DNA from 4 places in the Marinobacter sp. EN3 genome. Region 1 is predicted to be linked to each of the others. Evidence: predicted binding sites of a transcription regulator. Region 1 holds the regulator's gene; each other region holds the start of a gene.
The links. The regulator FliA, encoded in region 1, starts transcription of late flagellar genes. The targets are predictions, from matches to a motif close to CTAAAGTTTNNNNNNNNNNNGCCGNTAA.
Positions count from the first base shown of each region.

Region 2: Q675_RS29695 (methyl-accepting chemotaxis protein) is a predicted target of FliA. The motif match lies at 3,423-3,450, and genes of this name have one in related genera.
Region 3: Q675_RS26155 (methyl-accepting chemotaxis protein) is a predicted target of FliA. The motif match lies at 2,607-2,634, and genes of this name have one in related genera.
Region 4: Q675_RS28260 (methyl-accepting chemotaxis protein) is a predicted target of FliA. The motif match lies at 2,733-2,760, and genes of this name have one in related genera.

Region 1 covers NZ_AXCC01000001.1:638,444-643,218, reverse strand. The annotation lists gene flhA (flagellar biosynthesis protein FlhA) at 1-54, shown strand, start outside; gene flhF (flagellar biosynthesis protein FlhF) at 110-1,423, shown strand; gene Q675_RS22535 (MinD/ParA family protein) at 1,497-2,309, shown strand; gene Q675_RS22530 (RNA polymerase sigma factor FliA) at 2,342-3,085, shown strand; gene cheY (chemotaxis response regulator CheY) at 3,246-3,629, shown strand; gene Q675_RS22520 (protein phosphatase CheZ) at 3,651-4,436, shown strand; gene Q675_RS22515 (chemotaxis protein CheA) at 4,455-4,775, shown strand, end outside.
Region 2 covers NZ_AXCC01000027.1:30,155-34,929, reverse strand. The annotation lists gene Q675_RS29710 (DUF1631 domain-containing protein) at 1-1,777, shown strand, start outside; gene ampD (1,6-anhydro-N-acetylmuramyl-L-alanine amidase AmpD) at 1,883-2,494, shown strand; gene Q675_RS29700 (histidine kinase) at 2,494-3,381, shown strand; gene Q675_RS29695 (methyl-accepting chemotaxis protein) at 3,498-4,775, shown strand, end outside.
Region 3 covers NZ_AXCC01000020.1:49,905-54,679, reverse strand. The annotation lists gene Q675_RS26170 (DUF4160 domain-containing protein) at 1-25, shown strand, start outside; gene Q675_RS26165 (DUF2442 domain-containing protein) at 31-288, shown strand; gene Q675_RS26160 (MBL fold metallo-hydrolase) at 279-926, shown strand; gene Q675_RS26155 (methyl-accepting chemotaxis protein) at 949-2,565, opposite strand; gene Q675_RS26145 (hypothetical protein) at 2,830-3,486, shown strand; gene Q675_RS26140 (L-threonylcarbamoyladenylate synthase) at 3,512-4,135, opposite strand; gene Q675_RS26135 (BolA family protein) at 4,132-4,488, opposite strand; gene Q675_RS26130 (DNA topoisomerase 3) at 4,635-4,775, shown strand, end outside.
Region 4 covers NZ_AXCC01000023.1:192,522-197,296, forward strand. The annotation lists gene Q675_RS28255 (M66 family metalloprotease) at 1-444, shown strand, start outside; gene Q675_RS28260 (methyl-accepting chemotaxis protein) at 495-2,636, opposite strand; gene Q675_RS28265 (hypothetical protein) at 2,863-3,717, opposite strand; gene Q675_RS28270 (NAD(P)H-binding protein) at 3,781-4,458, opposite strand; gene arfB (alternative ribosome rescue aminoacyl-tRNA hydrolase ArfB) at 4,556-4,775, shown strand, end outside.

The DNA of each region.
Region 1 (4,775 bases):
CAGGAAATCCCGGATAACAAACAGATCACGATAGTCGCTTCTGTGGGTCAATAAACCGACGGAGCATCGCGGGGAGCCAGAGTGCTTGCCGGTGGGAGGATGAAACAGCATGAAAGTAAAACGGTTTTTTGCGCAGTCCATGGCTGAGGCCCTGAAGCAGGTAAGCCACGAAATGGGGCCGGATGCCGTTATTCTGTCTAACCGCCGGGTTGATGGTGGTGTTGAGATCGTGACGGCACTCGACTACGACGAAAACATGGCGCGTCAGCGTCTTGGCGATAGGGCGGTTGAAGCCACCAACGGCTCCCGGCTGGCAGAGATGCAGGCCGAGCAGCATCGTCGGCTGGAAGAGGAGCTGAACCGGTCCCGCAGTCGCATTCGTGAGGTTCGGGAAAAGCGCGCAGGAAGTGGCGCCTCAGGTGGCGTGGCGTCGTCCTTGTCTTTCGAGACTGCCGATTTTCCGGCGTCACGTCCCAGTGATGAAGCGCTGGCAAAGCCGTTTGCGGGTAGCGAATCCGGCGCCGGTGGCTATGCCGATGAACTGGCCAGTATGCGTGCCGAAATCAGCTCTCTGCGTGATCTGGTCAGTGGTAAGGCTGCAACTGCCACGCCGACCGGCAACAGCGCAGTTCAGCAACGATTGGCCGAGCGCCTGCAGGAGTTCGGTTTGGGCGCGGAGCTGGCCGGCTCTCTGTCCCGTCGGCACCGGGCCGGGCGTCTGGAGGACGGCTGGAAGCAGTCACTGAAAATGCTGGCGACCGGCGTTCGTACCGGTCGCGAAGACTGGCTTGATGCCGGCGGTATCTATGCCCTGGTCGGGCCAACCGGGTCTGGCAAAACCACCACCATTGGCAAGCTGGCGGCCCGCTACGTGCTTGAGCATGGTCCGGATTCGTTGGCACTGGTGACCACCGACCGCTATCGTGTGGCCGCTCATGAGCAGCTCTTCGTGTTCGGCCGCATCCTGAATGTGCCCGTGCGTGTGGTGGATGAGAGCCATTCCCTGGATGACATTCTTGATGAGTTATCGGATCGACACCTGGTGCTGATTGACACTGCCGGCCTGACCAGTGCCGACCGCGGTTACCAGGAACAACTGGCGGAGTTGGCTCGCAGCGATCACAATATCCGTACACATCTGGTGGTCTCCGCCACCAGTCAGCCACGTATCATGAAATCCGTGTGGCATTGCTATAAGATGGCAAGCCTTGCAGGCTGCATCATGACCAAGATTGATGAGGCCCTGACCTTGGGCGAAGCGCTCGGGTTCGTTATGGAGACCAGCTTACCGGTGGCCTGGTACACCGATGGCCAGAAGATACCGGAAGATCTCCAGAGGGCGGAGGCCATTCCGTTAGTGCGCCTGGGCGTAGAACGGCTTAAGGCCGTGCAGAGCGCACAGACAGTCGCCGAAGGTGCCTGAGCCTCGTTGGCGACCAGAATAAAACACCGGCACGCGTGCCCGTACAAGAACGTAGTAAGAGACTGATAACAGTATGAGCAGACCACATCCGGTTCAGGTGATTGCGGTTTCCGGCGGCAAGGGCGGTGTCGGCAAGAGCAATGTTTCGGTCAATCTCGGTATCGCCCTGGCCCAGAAGGGGCGCCGGGTTGTCTTGCTGGACGCGGATCTCGGGCTCGCCAACATCGATGTGTTGCTCGGCATTACCGCTAATCGAAATCTGCAAGACGTACTCAGCGGCGATTGTGATCTGAAAGACGTGCTGGTGAATGGCCCTGGTGGTATCAAGATTGTACCGGCTTCCTCCGGCACCCAGCGTATGACCCAGCTCAGCGCCATGGAACATGCCGGCCTGATCAACGCTTTCAGTGAGCTGGGCGACCAGATTGACGTTCTGATTGTGGATACCGCCGCAGGTATTTCTGAATCGGTGGTCAGCTTCCTCAGGGCCTCGCAGGAACTTCTGCTGGTGGTCTGCGACGAACCTACTTCCATTACCGATGCGTACGCGTTGATCAAGCTGATGAACCGGGATTATGGCACCAACCGCTTCCGTATCCTGGCAAACCAGGTCCGCAATGAGCAGGAAGGCCGCCATCTGTTTGAAAAACTGACCCGGGTCACCGAGCGTTTTCTGGATGTGGCACTACAATATGTAGGTATCGTGCCTTACGACGAGGCCGTCAAGAAAGCCGTCCAAAGACAGAAAGCGGTATTGGATGCCTATCCGAGGGCGAAAGCCTCGCTGGCTATCCGGGCTCTGGCCGAAAAAGTGGACAGTTGGCCTTTGCCGTCCTCTCCCAGGGGGCATCTCGAATTCTTCGTGGAGCGGCTCGTCGAAGTCTGATCTGAATCCAGTCCTACAAGAAAACCGGATACATGACATTGGCGAAACATCTGGGAATTTACCATCAGGCCGGCGCCAGGAGCCCTTCAGCCCTGATTGAAGAGCATGCGCCGCTGGTCAAGAAAATCGCCCTTCATCTCATGGCCCGGCTGCCGCCATCAGTGCAGCTGGAAGACCTTATGCAGGCCGGTATGATTGGCCTGCTGGAGGCCGCGCAGCGCTATTCTTCCGGCAAAGGTGCCACCTTTGAAACCTACGCAGGGATTCGCATCCGCGGCGCCATGGTGGATGAGATCCGCAAAGGCGACTGGGTGCCCCGCTCAGTGCATCGCAACGCCCGGCGAATCGCCAGTGCTATCAAGCAGGTGGAAGATCGTACCGGGCGCGAGGCCCAGGATGCCGAAGTAGCTGAAGAGCTTGGCATTGGTCTGGACGAGTACCATGCCTCACTCGCCGACGCTAACAGCGGTAGACTTTTTAGTCTTGATGAGCTCAATGAATCCGGCGAGCTGCCGATAGAAGAAGCAGAAGCGAGTGATAATCCGCTGGACGGTATTGCTTCAGGCGCTTTCCAGCGAAGTCTCGCAGACGCCATTGAGCAGTTGCCTGAGCGTGAAAAGCTGGTATTGAGCCTGTATTACCAGGAAGAGCTCAACCTCAAGGAAATCGGTGCGGTGCTAGGGGTCAGTGAGAGCCGGGTAAGCCAGATTCACAGCCAGGCGGCGTTGCGACTTCGCAGCCGGCTGGCCGAGTGGCGGGATGGTGACAACGACTGATCGGCCAGGTGCTGTGTTTCTCTCTCAGCAAGCTGTGTAGCTTTTGGTAAACGATGCTTTACAACGTGCGCAAACACCACACAATAAGCGCTTAAGGTAGCAGCCTGCTAGACTTCCAAAAGGCTGAATGAATTCCGGGTGTTACTGACTGGAGGTCCCATTGGACAAGAACATGAAAATTCTCATTGTGGATGACTTCTCCACAATGCGACGCATCATCAAAAACCTGCTGCGAGATCTCGGCTTCACCAATACGGATGAAGCAGACGATGGCAACACCGCGTTGCCCATGCTCCGAAGCGGCAAGTATGACTTCCTGGTGACTGACTGGAACATGCCCGGCATGTCGGGCTTTGACCTTCTGAAGGCTGTCCGTGCTGATGAAAACCTGAAGAACCTGCCGGTTCTGATGGTAACGGCAGAGGCTAAGCGGGACCAGATCGTGGCTGCGGCTCAGGCCGGGGTGAACGGGTATGTGGTCAAGCCTTTCACGGCAGCCGTGCTGAAGGAAAAGATCGAGAAAATCTTCGAACGAATCCAGTAACCAGAGGTCGGATGGCTCGCCATGAGTGATACCAAACAGAACCATCAGGGCCTTGATCCGGAGGTGGCGGAGAAGCTTCAAAAGCAGGCCTCCGACCTGGCCGAGAATGTAAACGCCGGGAATTATGCCAAGGCGATGACCCTGATCAATGAACTGAGCGAGGTTCGCGATCAGAGTCTGTATCGGGAAGTGGGGCGACTGACCCGCAGCCTCCATGAGGCAATCCGGAACTTCCAGATAGACCCGCGTAATGCCGAGCAGAAAGAAGTGCTGTCGAAGATGAGCGACGCTTCTGACCGTCTGGCCTATGTGGTTCAGATGACCAGCCAGGCGGCGAACCGCACCATGGATCTGGTTGAGGAAAGCATGCCGGTGGCTCACGCCATGCGGGATGAAGCGGTTTCCCTGCGGGATGAGTGGCAGCGTCTGCGCCGTCGTGAAATGGAGCCTGCGGAGTTTCGGGAGCTTTACGGTCGCATCGACAAGTTCTTCGCTGGCCTGACGACAGACTCCGACAGTCTGTACCAGAACCTGTCGGAAATCCTTCTGGCTCAGGATTTTCAGGATCTTACCGGTCAGGTTATCCAGAAGGTCACCGCGTTGGTGAAAGAGGTGGAAGACAACCTTCTTGGTCTGGTGGTGATGGCCAGCCACGTTGATCAACTGACCGGCACAGTGCATCAGATTGAAGAAAAAGAAGAATCGGCCGAAAAAGGGGTAGGGCCCCAGATCAAGGCCGATGAGCGGGAAGATGTAGTTTCGGGACAGGACGATGTGGACGATCTGCTGTCCAGTCTCGGATTCTGATAATAAAGAGGGTGACGCATGGCGTTAGATGCTGATGAAGAGATCCTGCAGGACTTCCTGGTAGAAGCCGGCGAGATACTCGAAAAGTTGTCGGAGCAGCTGGTGGATCTGGAGCAGCATCCCGATGACAGCGATCTGCTGAACGCCATTTTCCGTGGCTTCCATACCGTGAAAGGGGGCGCAGGCTTCCTTCAGCTGGAGGCACTGGTTAATTGCTGCCACTCTGCGGAGAACGTGTTTGATATTCTCCGGAATCACAAGCGCAAGGTAACACCGGACCTGATGGACGTGGTGCTGGAGGCGCTGGACAACGTTAATGCCATGTTCGAAGAAGTCCGC
Region 2 (4,775 bases), on a different contig from region 1:
CGCTATTTCGGATGCTTGCACCGATCTGGATATTGATATCCGTGCCAAGCTTGTGGTTTTGAAGCTGTTTGAGCGCCTGCTGGTGGACAAGCTCAGCGATTTCTACCAGGAATGCAACAAAACCCTGATCGCCGCCGGCGTGCTGCCTGACATGAAGCGGGCTCCGGTGGGTGGTGCTCAGGTAGCGCCGGGTCGCAGTGCGCCAAAGGCAGGCGGTTCGCCAGCGCCGGCAGAGGAAGCCCCGGCTGCCGAAGGTACTGCCCATAGCCATGGACCGTCGCCTACTTTCAGTGAGCTGAGTGCGCTGTTGCACCAGGGAGAGACCAGTAGTGCCGGTATGGCACAAACCGGCGCTGTTCTGGATACCGATCGTCTGATGGCGCGCCTGAACGAACTGCAGGGCGCAGCGCCGCAGGGTGAAGGCGACAATGTGGTGCCTTTGCGCCAGCAGTTACAGCCGCTGTTGCAGGGTCCGGAAGGGAAGCGATTCTCAGTAGGGCAGGTCGACAGTGACGTGATCAACCTGGTCTCAATGCTGTTTGATTTCATTCTCGAAGATCGGCAGTTGCATCCGGTTATGAAGGCGCTGATCGGGCGGCTACAGATTCCGGTGCTCAAGGTCGCACTCAGCGACAAGAACTTTTTCAATCGTGGTGGCCATCCGGTTCGCAAGCTCCTCAACGAACTTGCCCTGGCCGCCATTGGCTGGAGCGAGAAACGTGCCGGAATGCGTGATCCGCTTCGGGAAAAAATTGAGGAAGTGGTGGGTCGGGTGCTCACCGAATACACCGATCAGGTAGGGCTGTTCGAGGAATTGCTGAAGGACTTTGGTCACTTCATGGATCTGGATCGCCGCCGTCGCGAGCTGGTTGAGCAGCGCCTTCGGGATGCCGAAGAAGGACGCGCCCGGCAGGAACGTGCCAGTCAGGCTGCTACCGATGTTATCCGTGAGCACACTGCAGGCCGGGACATTCCCGAGCCGGTTTTACAGGTGCTGAACGAGCCCTGGACCCGTTACCTGCAGTGGGTGGTGTTGCGTGAGGGTGAAGAAAGCGAGCGTTGGCTGCAGGCAAAGGCCATCAGCGAGCGGCTGGTGTGGAGTGTTGACCCGCGACCGGTGTCTTCTGATACCCGGGCGGAACTGTTGCGAATGATTCCAGAGGTGGTGGAAGAGCTCCGCAAGGCGCTTCAGGAGATCTCCTGGGATCCGTTTGCAACCGATGCGGCCATCCGGGACCTGGAGCTTGCCCATGTCGATGTTTTCCAGAAACTGGTGACCGCGCCGGTTGTTGAAGACAAGGCACCCACGATTGAGAATTTTGAGGTACCTGAAGCTCCGGCAGAGCCGGCGGAAACTCCCGAGCAATCGGAACCTGCGCCGGAGGTGGTTGACGAGGTGACTGAACCTGCGTCAGTCAAGCCTGCTGAGATCTCAGCCGGCGTTGAGACGGCAGCCGTCGCCGAGGAATCCGCGGAGATCCAATCACCAGTAGCGTCGGCGGAATGGCTGGCGAAGGCGGACGGCCTGAGAGTTGGATCCTGGGTTGAGATGGCCAGAGACGAGACCAGGGTCCGTTGCAAGCTGGCGGCCTTCATCAAGGCCACCGGCAAGTACATCTTTGTTAACCGCAGTGGTGCGAAGGTGGCGGAATATCATCGGGATGACCTGGCGATTGCTCTGCAGGAGCAGGCGATCACCATGCTGGATGACGGCCTGATCTTTGATCGGGCGCTGGAGTCCATCATCGACAACCTGCGTCATAACCGAAAAGACTGATCTCCGGTACTGAGTGCCCGCGCAGGGCACCGGCGACGTCGTGGCATCCATGGGCGCTTTGTGATTCAATCATCTGCATGAGTCCCCTGCGCCGATGGAAACACGTTGTCTAGTATCCAGAACGATCATCACCCACACTCCCTGAAAGATGCGGCAGCACTTTTGCGTTCCAGTGGCCGGTTCCCCGGCGTGCGCTGGTGTCCGTCGCCCAATTTTGGTCCCCGCCCGGACGGTTCCTCTATCTCACTGCTGGTGGTTCACAACATCAGCCTGCCGCCGGAACAGTTTGGCGGCCCGCACATCGAGAATTTTTTCTGTAACTGTCTGGATACTGCTGCCCACCCCTATTTTGAAACGATCGCAGAGCTGAAGGTGTCTGCACACGCGTTGATTCGCCGGGATGGTTCCGTTATTCAGTTTGTCAGCTGTCTGGACAGGGCATGGCATGCTGGCCGTTCCAGTTTTCAGGGTAAGGAGGAGTGCAACGACTACTCCATTGGTATCGAGCTCGAAGGTGCGGATGACGTTCCCTATACCGATGATCAGTACCGTGCGCTGGCGCGTCTGGCGCTCCTGGCAATGACAGCCTGGCCGGAAATCACGCCGGGTCGCATTGCCGGCCACAGTGATATTGCTCCGGGCCGAAAAACCGATCCAGGGCCCGCGTTTGAGTGGTCTCGCTTCCAGACACTGCTGTCGAACGAGGAGATGGCCTGATGTCGTTGGTTGTTTTTCTGATTGCGTACGTGATTCGCCGCAGGCTGGACCGCGCCGATCACCTGGCTGGCGATGAGGTCTGGCGTAACTGGTTTCATCGTTGGGGCCGGGTAGAAGCGGGTCAGGAGCGGTCAGTCTGGAGAGGGGCGCTGCTGGTTGTGTTACCTTCTCTGGCGCTCGCTGGCGCGTGGGCGCTGTCCAGTGAGGCGGGCTACCGCTATGCCCTGTATCCGCTTGAACTGGTGCTGATGGTGGTACTGATGGGAGCGCCGGGCTGGCGCAAGGTGCTGCGAGCCTATTCCGATGCCTGGCGGCGCGGAGATATGCAGGCTGCCTGGCACCATGTTCAAGAGCGCCTGCCCGCCTCCGAAAGAGGAGCAGCGCTATCGCCAGAAGCCATGCACCTGTCGGTGTCGCGGGCGCTGATGGTCTCGGTTTTCGAGCGTTTCTTCCTGGTGGTTTTCTGGTATGCCGTCGGCGGCATAGCGCTGGCTTTTCTGGCTCGAGGGCTTGTAGCTCTGGCGGGCCAATGGCCGCAGGCGGCCGCGCGGGAACGCTATCAGCGGGCAGCCCGGCTTATCGGCTGGATTCCTTCCCGCTTGCTGTCATGCACATTCGGGCTCGCCGGTGACCTGGCCGGCTGGTCCCGGGAAATACGCAAGGTATTCCCGGGATTCGGGAAAAAGACCGCGGATGTGCTCATGATTTCCGCCAACGGGTCGTTAACTGGATATGCACTTGATCCTGCGCGCTTTTCGGAGTTGCACCCGGAAGAGTGGCCCGATTTTGGCGGGCGGAGCCTCAGCGCTATAAGGGACCTCCTCAACCGGAGCATGCTGGTGTGGATATGTGCGCTTGCATTGCTGGTGATCGCAGGCATGGCCTAGCCGGAAAGCAAAAACGGATTACAGAATAACACTAAATAGTGATTAAGTTTTTCCGGCAACGGGCGATAATCAAACAAAAGAATAAAGATTCAGTTGTTAGAAGCAGCGAGGGCTCTGTGAACTATATAATCAATCCGGCTGTAGCACTGATGAATCGGCTGCCCATGGTTTACAAATTCAGCCTCATCAGCATTCTCTTTCTTGGCCCTATCATCGTGCTTTCCTGGTTGGTGATTTCCGGGCTTAACCAGTCGGTTCAGACCATGACCCGCGGCATTGAAGGTCTTGCAGAACTCCAGAAGGTGGAGCGCCTGCTGGTGGCGGCGATGGATTACCGTGACTATCAGGCCCCCGGCATTCTGAAAGACGAACAGCCCTTGCTCGAAAAAGCCAACGAAGCGGCCAGTCGCATGGATGCCCTGTTGGCAGATCTCGCCGAACCACAGCGTTCTTTTGACACCTCCGGCTCCTGGCAGGAGCAGATCCTGGTTGTAAGAGAAGAATGGGAGACGCTCAAAGCCAACGATAACTATCAGGGCAACATTGACCCCCAGTTCAAGTACTACCAGGAGTTTGTGCAGAAGGTGATGGCCTTGCTGCCGGCGACCATTGAAATCAGCGGATTGGGTCAGGATGCGTCCCGGGAAAACCTGCTGCTGTTAGGGCTGGTGCGTTCTGCGTTGCCTGAGTCTCGCACTGTTGTTGGCCGCGCCCGTTCATACGGTATTTTTGCGCTGGTGGAAGGTCAGGTGGGCTATGCACTCAGCGAAACCCTGAATGAAATCTACGATCAGTTGACCAACCGCAGTTCGCTGCTTTCGCCGGCCCTTTCCGTTGCTGTGGAGGCGTCGCCCCAGCTGGCAGAGAGTGCGAGCGGTGCACTGACCCGCACGGAAGAGAGTCTGATGACAGTCCGTGATGAGCTGGACCTGAATGTCATCACGCCTATGCGCCTGGAGCTGCCCTGGCAGGAATTTGACGAGACCGTATCGGCGCAGATGGGATATTACGATACCCTCAGCGATCGTATCTTCGATGTGGTTGCCGGTAATCTTGAGGATCGCCTGGCTCGCCAGACCGGGCAGCGCACCCTGATTCTGGTGGCGCTGATTGCTGTGATGCTGGTAGTGGTCTACCTCTATGTGGGCTTCTTTATGTCTGTGCGGATTGCCATCAACCGGTTCAGCGAAGCTGCAAGAAATGTGGCCGCCGGCGATATGACCACCCATATCCGGTTGAACAACCGGGACGAACTGGGTGAGCTCACCTCTGAGTTCAACAACATGACCGATCGTATTGCTGAGCTTGTCCGGTCGGTGGGCTCTACAACAGCAGATGTTGATCAGCAGGCGGTCCGGGTGAATGACACCGCTTCGGCGAACAGTCAGGCCGTG
Region 3 (4,775 bases), on a different contig from region 1:
GAAGAAGATAGAGCCATTGGAATGAACAGCATGCCCAGAGTCACCCATGTGGAAGCCAAGGCCGATTACGTACTGGCCGTCACCTTCGATGATGGTACTCACGGCGAGATCAGCCTTGCAGATCGTTTGTTTGGCCCGATGTTCGAGCCCCTGAAAGACCCGGCATTCTTTGCTCAAGCAAAAGTTGATGAGTTCGGAGCCATCTGCTGGCCCAACGAAGCAGACATTGCCCCGGATGCTCTCTACCGCAAAATCAAATCTGAACAAACTGGAACAGTATGTCGCTGAAGTACAAGATCGTACCCGTCACACCCTTTGAACAAAACTGCACCCTGCTCTGGTGTACCGAAACCCACAAAGCAGCGGTGGTCGACCCTGGCGGGGACCTGGATCGCATTCTGGCGGCAGCCGAGGACGAAGGCGTGATTCTGGAAAAGATCCTTCTCACCCACGCCCACATAGATCACGCCGGCGGCACGGCGGAGCTAGCCAAATCAGCGGGGCTGCCCATTGAAGGCCCGCACAAGGACGACAACTTCTGGATTCAGGGCCTGGCCATGCAGGCACAGATGTTCGGGTTTCCGGCGCCGGAGGTGTTCACGCCCAATCGATGGCTGGAAGACGGGGATACAGTGACCGTTGGCAATGAAACCCTGGAAGTACTGCACACGCCGGGCCACACCCCTGGCCATGTGGTGTTTTTCCATCGAGGCTCAAAACTGGCCCAGGTGGGTGACGTGCTGTTCAATGGTTCCATTGGCCGCACGGATTTCCCGAAAGGCGATTACAACACCCTGATTCACTCTATCCGAGAAAAGCTGTTCCCGCTCGGGGATGACGTTAGCTTTATCTGTGGCCACGGCCCCATGTCTACGTTTGGCCAGGAACGCGCCACCAATCCGTTTGTGTCTGATCACCGGGGCTGAGTGCCCCGGTATATCGCCCATTTCAGCTCTGGGACAGGCGGAACTGCTCGATGGTTTTGCGCAGGGTTTCCGCCATGGCCAGCAGATCCCCTGCAATTCGCGCGGTCTCCTGGGCATCGCTGGAGGTCTGCTCGGCAGAGCGGCTGATTTCAATCACGTTCTGATTGATGGAGTCCGACACTTCGCTCTGCTCGTTAGCCGCACTCTCCATTTCCTCATTCAGCCCCGTGATTTCACGCACCGCTGCAGCAATGGTTTGCAGCTCGGTTTCCACTTTCAGAATTGAATCCACCTGATGCTGGGCAAGTTCCGAGGCATGGCGCATGGTACCGACACAATCCACCACCTCTTTTTTCAGCCCCTCAATGGTTTGGCGAATCTCCTCAGTGGACGCCTGAGTGCGCGAGGCAAGCGCCCGGACTTCGTCTGCGACCACGGCAAATCCCCGGCCATGCTCACCAGCTCTGGCCGCTTCAATCGCCGCGTTCAGGGCCAACAGGTTGGTCTGGTCGGCAATCTCGGAAATCAGCTCCAGCCGTGAGGCCATTTCCGTTGTCCGCTGATCCAACTGCTCAATGCGCTGCGCACCGTTCTGGACTTCCGCGTTCAGAGACTCAATACCCTGAACCGCATTTCTAGCCAGATGCTCTCCGGTTTCTGCCGATTTGGTGGTATCGGCCGATTTCCGTGCGGTAGTCACCGCATTCTCTCGAACCTGCACCGCGGAAGCGGCCATCTCGGTGGTGGCACTGGCCACCTGGTCGGTATTGTCTTTCTGGGCCAGCACTTCCTGCTCGGTGGTCTCTGCCTTACCGGCAATGGTGCGGGCCGCCGCTTCAACCTGTTCTGCGTTGTCCATCACCGTATGCATGCTGGCGCGGATCTTGGCGACCATCCGATTGAACGCACGAGAGACCGAGCCGATCTCGTCGTTTCGGGTTACGTCTAGTTCAATGGAGAGATCCGAATTACGGGAAATTTCATCCATTCGGTCGTGCAGCCGACGTAAGCGGGAAAACACCAGGCGCCCCAACACTACGGTAGTCAGTATGAAAATAACCACAAAGATCAGAATCTGGATACCGCCACTCACCATTAACTGCTGCTGCAGGCGCGCGTCGCTCTCCGCCAAAGAATAGTCGACCCGAATAGCGCCAAGCACGTCCCCTTCCTGGGCCTGGTGACAGCCGAGGCAGTTCACGCCCTGATAGTTTTCGCTGGCAATAACCGGCTCGATCAACGTGTAGACACGACCCGCGTCGTTCTCCGAATAGTGCTCTACCCGTTCACCATCCAGCGCTTTCATGTCCAGCGGCTCACGGCGTTGTTCGGCAGCATTCCCAGCACCGTACATGGCATTCAGCTGATCGCTGCGGATCACCCGAACATCCAGTACGTCCTCGGGAGCCATCACCTTCTCGCGCAGAACATCACGGTTATTAATGGTGCCCGTCACCATCATGGTGTTCAGGCCATCGAAAAAGGACTTTGCCAGACCATCCACGTATTTGTGGCTGTATTCTTCGAGGTGGGCTCGCTGGGACTGCGCGCTGTAAACAACCGTAAACACGAGAATGACGGTGAAAGCCGCAGCCAGTGCTGCCAATAACAGGAAACGGATTGAGTATTGTTTTTTCATGTGACCCCGACAACGGAAGATGATCTGGACATCCAAGAGTAATGACGGCGAATTGGCGCATAACTTTATAGATATGCATCAATTTTTTTATGACGCAGATCATCCGGACGCGCCCGCTATGTCATTCCTTGCAATGTTTTACATTCGTCCCGGCACACTCAAACCAGAAGGCAAGGCATGTTGGCCCGAAACCTGCAGGGTCTGGTGCGACACGGACTAATTCCGTGGTATCCGGCAGAGATTTTCCGTACAGGGGAGATAACCATGTCATTGCTGACATCACTGTTACAGGCCAGCACGCGCTTTCAGCAAGCCATGGACAACCGTGCGCCACGCACTGACGTACCCGCCGGTAAAAGCAATGAAGGCGCCACCGCAAACGAACCCCAGAGCAGCACTGACGACCGCTTCACACCATCCCAATGGCAGAATCGCAACCCGGCCAGCCAGAAAACCCGGCAATTGCCACTGACCCAGTACAAACAGACGGTAGCCCAGGATTTGTCCTACGTTCGCGAAACTCTGCGGCACAAACTTGCCGAATACAACGTACACCCGGCAACGGCGCTGTGCGTGAGCAAAACCGAGCAAGGCAGCATTCAGCTGGACGGCAAAATTCCCGACCAGGTGCGGGAGAGGATACAACAGGATCTCAACAACAACCGGGGATTTGGTGAGGCGTTAAGCCGCTTGAGCGTGACCGAACCCACCCTGCACTTTATGGATAATGCGCTCAAGCTTAATCAGGCTTATGGCGTGAATAATTCCCTGCTGGATTCACTGCTCAGCGAAAACCAGCAGTTCAATGGACTGCAAGATGTCATCCACCGCTATGACAGCCTTCGACGCACCGCCACACCCGCCGAGACGGGTATCACAGCGCAGCAACGCTACGCCTTCAGCCTGAATACCCGGGCCTGAAGCCCGGGGGTAACTGCTAATCAGATCAAACCTGAAACGGGGCCGGATCACCCTTACCCACCCGCGTAACTTCAGGCACATCACCGGTAAAGTTGACCACCGTGGTAGCCTCCATACCGCAGAAGCCGCCATCAATAATCAGATCAAGCTCATGCCCGAGGGTCTCGCGAATATCGTAAGGATCGGTCAACGGCTCGGTTTCACCCGGCAGAATCAAAGTGCTGCTCATAATCGGCTCACCCAGCTCACCCAGCAATTCCCGAACAATCTCGTTGTCCGGAACCCGGATGCCGATAGACCGCCGTTTGGGATGCAGCAACCGGCGAGGCACCTCGCTGGTCGCGTCCAGAATAAAGGTGTACGGGCCCGGCGTGAAATTCTTCAGTAACCGATACTGGGTATTGTCCACCTTGGCATAAACCCCGATGTCTGACAGGTCACGACACACCAGGGTGAAGTTGTGCTTGTCGTCCAGGCGCCGAATTCGCTTGATACGGTCTGCCGCCTGCTTGTCACCAAGGTGACAGCCCAGTGCGTAGCCTGAATCTGTGGGATAGACAATCACCCCACCCTTGCGCAAAATCTCCACCGCCTGCTTGATCAGACGCTTTTGCGGCGTTTCCGGGTGAATCTGAAAAAACTGGCTCATCCATTAGCTCCTTGTTGAAGCTTCTTGTCCATTGATGCATCACCTTTCGACCCGCCCATACAGTTGGGCGAAGCCGGAGATGCCTGACCACTGGCCGTCCACTCTTCCGGCGTATACAGATGCAATGCCAGAGCATGCACCGGCCCCGCCAGTTCATCCGCCAGAACCTTGTAAATTGCCTGGTGGCGGCGCACCTTCATCTGCCCTTCAAAATCCGCTGATACCAGCGTTACCTTGAAATGAGTTTCAGAGTTGGGTGGCACCGAATGCATATGGCTTTCGTTCTCCACAGAAATCACGCTGGCGTTAAAGCCCGCGACCAGCTTTTCCTCTATGCTTTTCTGTACTTTCATAAAACACCTACTCCGGACTTTAAGCATCAATGTCCCGACCTGCTGTGTAAACAGTCTACTACAGTACGCCTCGGAACCCCGAAGCCCTTGACACAAAAGCGCCAAAGCGACACATTCCCCTGCCAGCAACCAACCCCCAGATACCCATGCACCTGTACATCGCCGAAAAGCCAAGCCTGGCCCGAGCCATTGCCGCCGCACTTCCCGGCCCCCACGAGAAAGGCCAGGGCTGGATACGCTGCGGTAAAGGACCGGACGCTGCCACGGTAAGCTGGTGTATAGGCCAC
Region 4 (4,775 bases), on a different contig from region 1:
GTCCCCAGCGGTGACGTCATTCGCGGCAACAACCTGTTCTTCGATAGCAACCTTGATGAAGATGGCTATGTGGCTCTCACGCCGCTGCCTCAGGATCTTGCCAGTACGCCCCGTTGGACCATGGACCTGAAAGGCCGGATCCATCCAACGGCTACCCCCTGGGAATGCCTGACGCCTGTCAACGGCAGACTCGGACTGACTTTATGCCAGGCCGATAATGCCAACCAGCGCTGGCAATACAATGAGGAAAACCAGCAGTTGCGGAATGAGGGAAGCGGTCGTTGCCTGGACTACGCCCACCACAACACCACCCTGATCACCTATGGTTGTACCGGCAGCTGGAACCAGACGTGGTCTGGCGTCTCCGTATCACACAACCGACTGTTGTCCCTGCTGGACGGCGCCCTTTTGGCAGAGGTGTATGAAACGCTTTTGACGAATTGATTCCTGGGCCCACCGATTGGCCGGGGCCGAAGCGCCCCGGCCACTCTCTTTCAGGCATTGCTCACCTGAAACTGACCGGTCAGATTTTTCAGCTTGTTTGCCGACACGTGCGTCATCTCAGAACTTGCGGTCAACCCCGCGATCACCGCGGTCATGAAGCTTACGCTGTCAGCAACGCCACTGGTCTGGGCACTCTGAACAGCGTTAGTTTCCGCAATGCCCGAGATCGCCCGGAAGAGCTTGTCGACCATGTGATGCAGCTCTGCGTTGTCATCCGACGCTGCCCGGGCCTGAGCCAGACGGGTCTCCATTTCTGCCATGCCGTCTTCCATCGTGGTTACGGCGCGCTGAGTTTCTTCCCGCACCCGATACAGGCGCTCATCAATTTCCGTCGTGGCCTGGGCTGTCCTGCTGGCCAGTTGCCGGACCTCGTCGGCGACGACTGCAAATCCTCGCCCTGCCTCACCGGCCCGAGCCGCTTCTATGGCCGCATTGAGCGCTAGCAGATTGGTCTGGGCTGCAATGTCGTTGATCATTTCAGCCGCCTTGCCGATCTCATCCGTGCGTTCACTCGCGGCGCGGATACCCTCGGCCGAACGCACGATAACGTCGCGAATGCTCTCGGTTTCACGGCTGACACGGGCAAACTGATCTTTGGCGCGAGCCACCACATCTTCCATACTTACTCGCATTTCCTGCGCTGTGGTCGAGGCATTTTCGATTTCGTTCTGCTGCAGATCTGCGCCCTTCAGCATCTGCTCTATGTCGTGTACCACCTGCTGAATCTTTTCATCCGCCTGGCGGTTCTGACCCACAAGGTGTTCACTGGCGGAGCGGGATTCACCCGCAAGACTGATGACCTGCCCCACCATGCCGTCGAGGGTATCCAGAAAGCTGTTCATCCAGCGCGCGAGATCCCCGCTCTCATCCCGCTTGGTCTTGCCGACATCGAGACGCTGGCGCAGATTCCCGCCTCCTTCGGCAATGTTTCGTATGACATCCGCAAGTGATGACAGGCTATCTGCCAATGGTTTGGCGGAACTTGCCCGGAAGATGACAAGCCCCAGGAGCGCAACCATCGCGTTCACGGAGGCTTCCAGCCACAGGGGAGCACCGCTTGCCGAAACCGCTACGTTTGCTGCCCAGATAAGCGCCATAAGGACCCCGAGCCGCGCCGTCAGTCGATAGCTGACCGAACGTTTCCGATACACCTCCTCCAGGTCGCCTTCACACATCATGCCCCAACGATCAGGAGACCCGGGTAACTGGAAGGTCACGCCTTTGCCAATCACCGGTATGTGGCGATAGTCGGAATAGCCGGGGTACTTAACGTAGAGGTTTTCACCGCGGGCCATGGTTTCGCGTACCCCTGGGTGCAACTGCCCCGTAGCCGGGTCGGTGAAACGTATTTCGAACTCGGTGTGTTCCCGAATCCGTACTGTACCGAAGCCCGTACGGATTCCGTCTTTGAGGTTGTCACCGTGACTGAAGGTGGCGTCTTCAAACCGCGAGCGCGACAGGGCAACTCCCGGTCTGATCGACGGATCAAACTGACTGTCGATCATGAAAATGTAGTTGTCGCCGGACTCTTCAAAAATGTGCCCGGCTTCGCGCTGAATCAGGTCACTCATGACATCGTTCGGAACCCGGGCACAGACTGCCGCTGCCTGATTGCCAGCGAGAGCGACCGGCTGGTAGAACATCAGCGTGACATCGTCATGAAACCTGGAGGTTGTGGCACCAAGCTGCAAGGTGACCGGATCACTGTAGGGCCCGTGGAGAAACCGCTCTCTCACCCCTCGTTGCACGGCCGCGGGCATGAGACCTGCGGCTCCGGTTCTGCCGGTCACCGTCGAGGCGACAACAGAGCCATCTTCTCTCACAACGAAAAGCTCGGAGATTTCCCGGAGGCGCGTAACGGCCGAATCCAGCACCTCTGAAATGCTATCCTCTTCGCTACCCTCAAGCCGTGCCGCAAGCCCCTCAAGGAAGGCCCACTTGCCATTTGCCCAGTTAATCAGCGCTTCGCGACGGGTTTTCGCGATGCTCTCGAATATCTCTTCATTCGTTGCATATTGCTGGCGGTTCAAAAAACAGGACCATCCCATCCGCAACTTACCTGTGGCCCCAAACCAGGGCAACCAGCCCCGCTCATCGGATGAAAGGTTCATGGAATCACTGCGTAAAGTCATAGCGCGCCTTCCTCAATCGGTACTGCATGCCTGCACTACAACGATGTGGTGCAAACATACCTGCTTTCAGAAGGAAGCTAAGCAAAGAGCGGGCCTGAACCGGCGGACTGGTCAAAACCTGAAGGGAGGTAGCAATTGCCGGATTCAAAGGATGAGAGGGCGCACCATCGGGGTGCGCCAGCAAAAATACGCACCATGGAAGGGCAAGGAGCCCCCCCCCCTGAGCTCAGCGGGTCTTCAGATTCTCCAGAAACTCAGCCATTTCTGCTTGCATGTCGACAACACGTTGCCGCCATTCCGCCTTGTAGGCCGCAAACTCCTCGCTCAATTCGCTCAATTGCAGCTGGGCTTCGGCGGCGGTCGCGGTGCTCTCCGCAAGCGTTTTCAAGTTGGCTTCAGACAACTGCTCCCGCTGGTCTTCAAGCCTGATTACCGTTTCGTTCAAGGTACGTTTGTCCTGCGGCGTTGCAGATGGAGTAGATTCAAGCGCTTCCCGCAGGGATTCAGACAGCTCTTCCAGATGCTGGCTCAGCTGGTCACCGTACTCTTCAGCCAACGCCGACATATCTTCATTCATACTCTGGGCCTGTTGCTGCAACTCCCGCCCCAGCCTCTCAAGCTCTACCGCCATCTCATCGGATTGATTTGCCCAGCGACTCTTGAGATCTTCACCCAGTCTTTCCAGCTGCCCAACAAGACTTCCCCATACCGGGCCCTGTTTCAGGGCATCGCCGGTGCGATAATAATCCACCAGCCAGTCGTCACCTTTACGTACCAGATAGGTTAAGGACTCCGTGGCTTCGTTCCGGCCCTCCAGACCACTCAGGGTGGTGGTTACCCGAGCCAGATTGTCATCAATGACCACACGCCCCCACTCAATGCTCACGTTCTGCCATTGCTGTTCAAAACCATCGAACCCCGCTTCATCGACCAGGGTTGAATAATCTGCGGCCGCTTCAGCATCCTCTTCAAGTACAGCTTGCCAAAATGCTTCGGATACTTCCTGGGGCGATTCCGGGCGACTGCAACCTGTCGCCATGAGTACGGAAAACACCATAAAAGGAACAAGTACATATTTCATTAATCAACCTCATCGATCACCCGGGAACAGTGACCCGGATTTTACATCAGGTGAAGGACAGCATTAGCGACGATTGCCCATCGTTAAGATATCGTCGTACTCCCACACTCTCACCACTGCACCGCCCGAAGTGATTCCGCCAATGGTCTCAAGCTCGTTGACCATGGCCGACGCTACGGCTTCCGCGTCAATCGCCCGATATTTTCTCAGTGGCCCGATCAACGCCCGATTCGCAACCGGCATGACGGCCACACCAAGAGCCTCGGCCGTTCGAGCCTCCTTGCGCTGCCCCAGCAACAGGCTCGGGTGGTAGATCGTAAGATAAGGAAATTTCAGCGCCCGGACATTGTCCTCAAGCTCTCCTTTGACTCGATTGTAGAAAACCGGGGATTGCGAAGATGCTCCGATGGCCGACATCAGAATCAATGCCCGTGCACCGGCGTTACGGGCCATCTGAGCTGCCTTCAATGCATAGTCATGATCGACCTTGCGAAAGGCTTCTCTGGAGCCTGCCTTTTTCAGGGTCGTTCCAAGGCAACAGATCAGGACATCCACCTGGAAAGCGTCAGGCTGAGCCTCCATCGCATCAAAATCCATGAAGCGCTGCTCCAGTTTCGAATTTTCCACGACCATCGGCCGGCGAACCGGAGCGATCACAGTCGATATCTCCGGCTGCTCGAGGAGCTTCTCCACCACCATGCCTCCGGTCAGGCCGGTAGCGCCTAAAACCATCACCTTCATTCGGTGTCTCCCTGTGTTCATCGCTTCTGATTGGTTGCCGGATTGCGTAGGATGATACTCGTAAACACTCGAATCCGAGCTCTCAACACGTGCCACTATGCTGAAATTATCCAATGCCGTCGAACTGGCAGACTGGGAAATCCAGATTACGCAGATACGATCCCAGGGGGCCGGCGGTCAGAATGTGAATAAGGTTGCCTCTGCCGTACACCTCCGGTTCGACGTCCTGCATTCCACCCTGCCGCCGTTTTACAAAGAACGTTTGATGGCATTGTCCGACCAGCGCATCAGTAAAGACGGCGTGATTGTGATCAAGG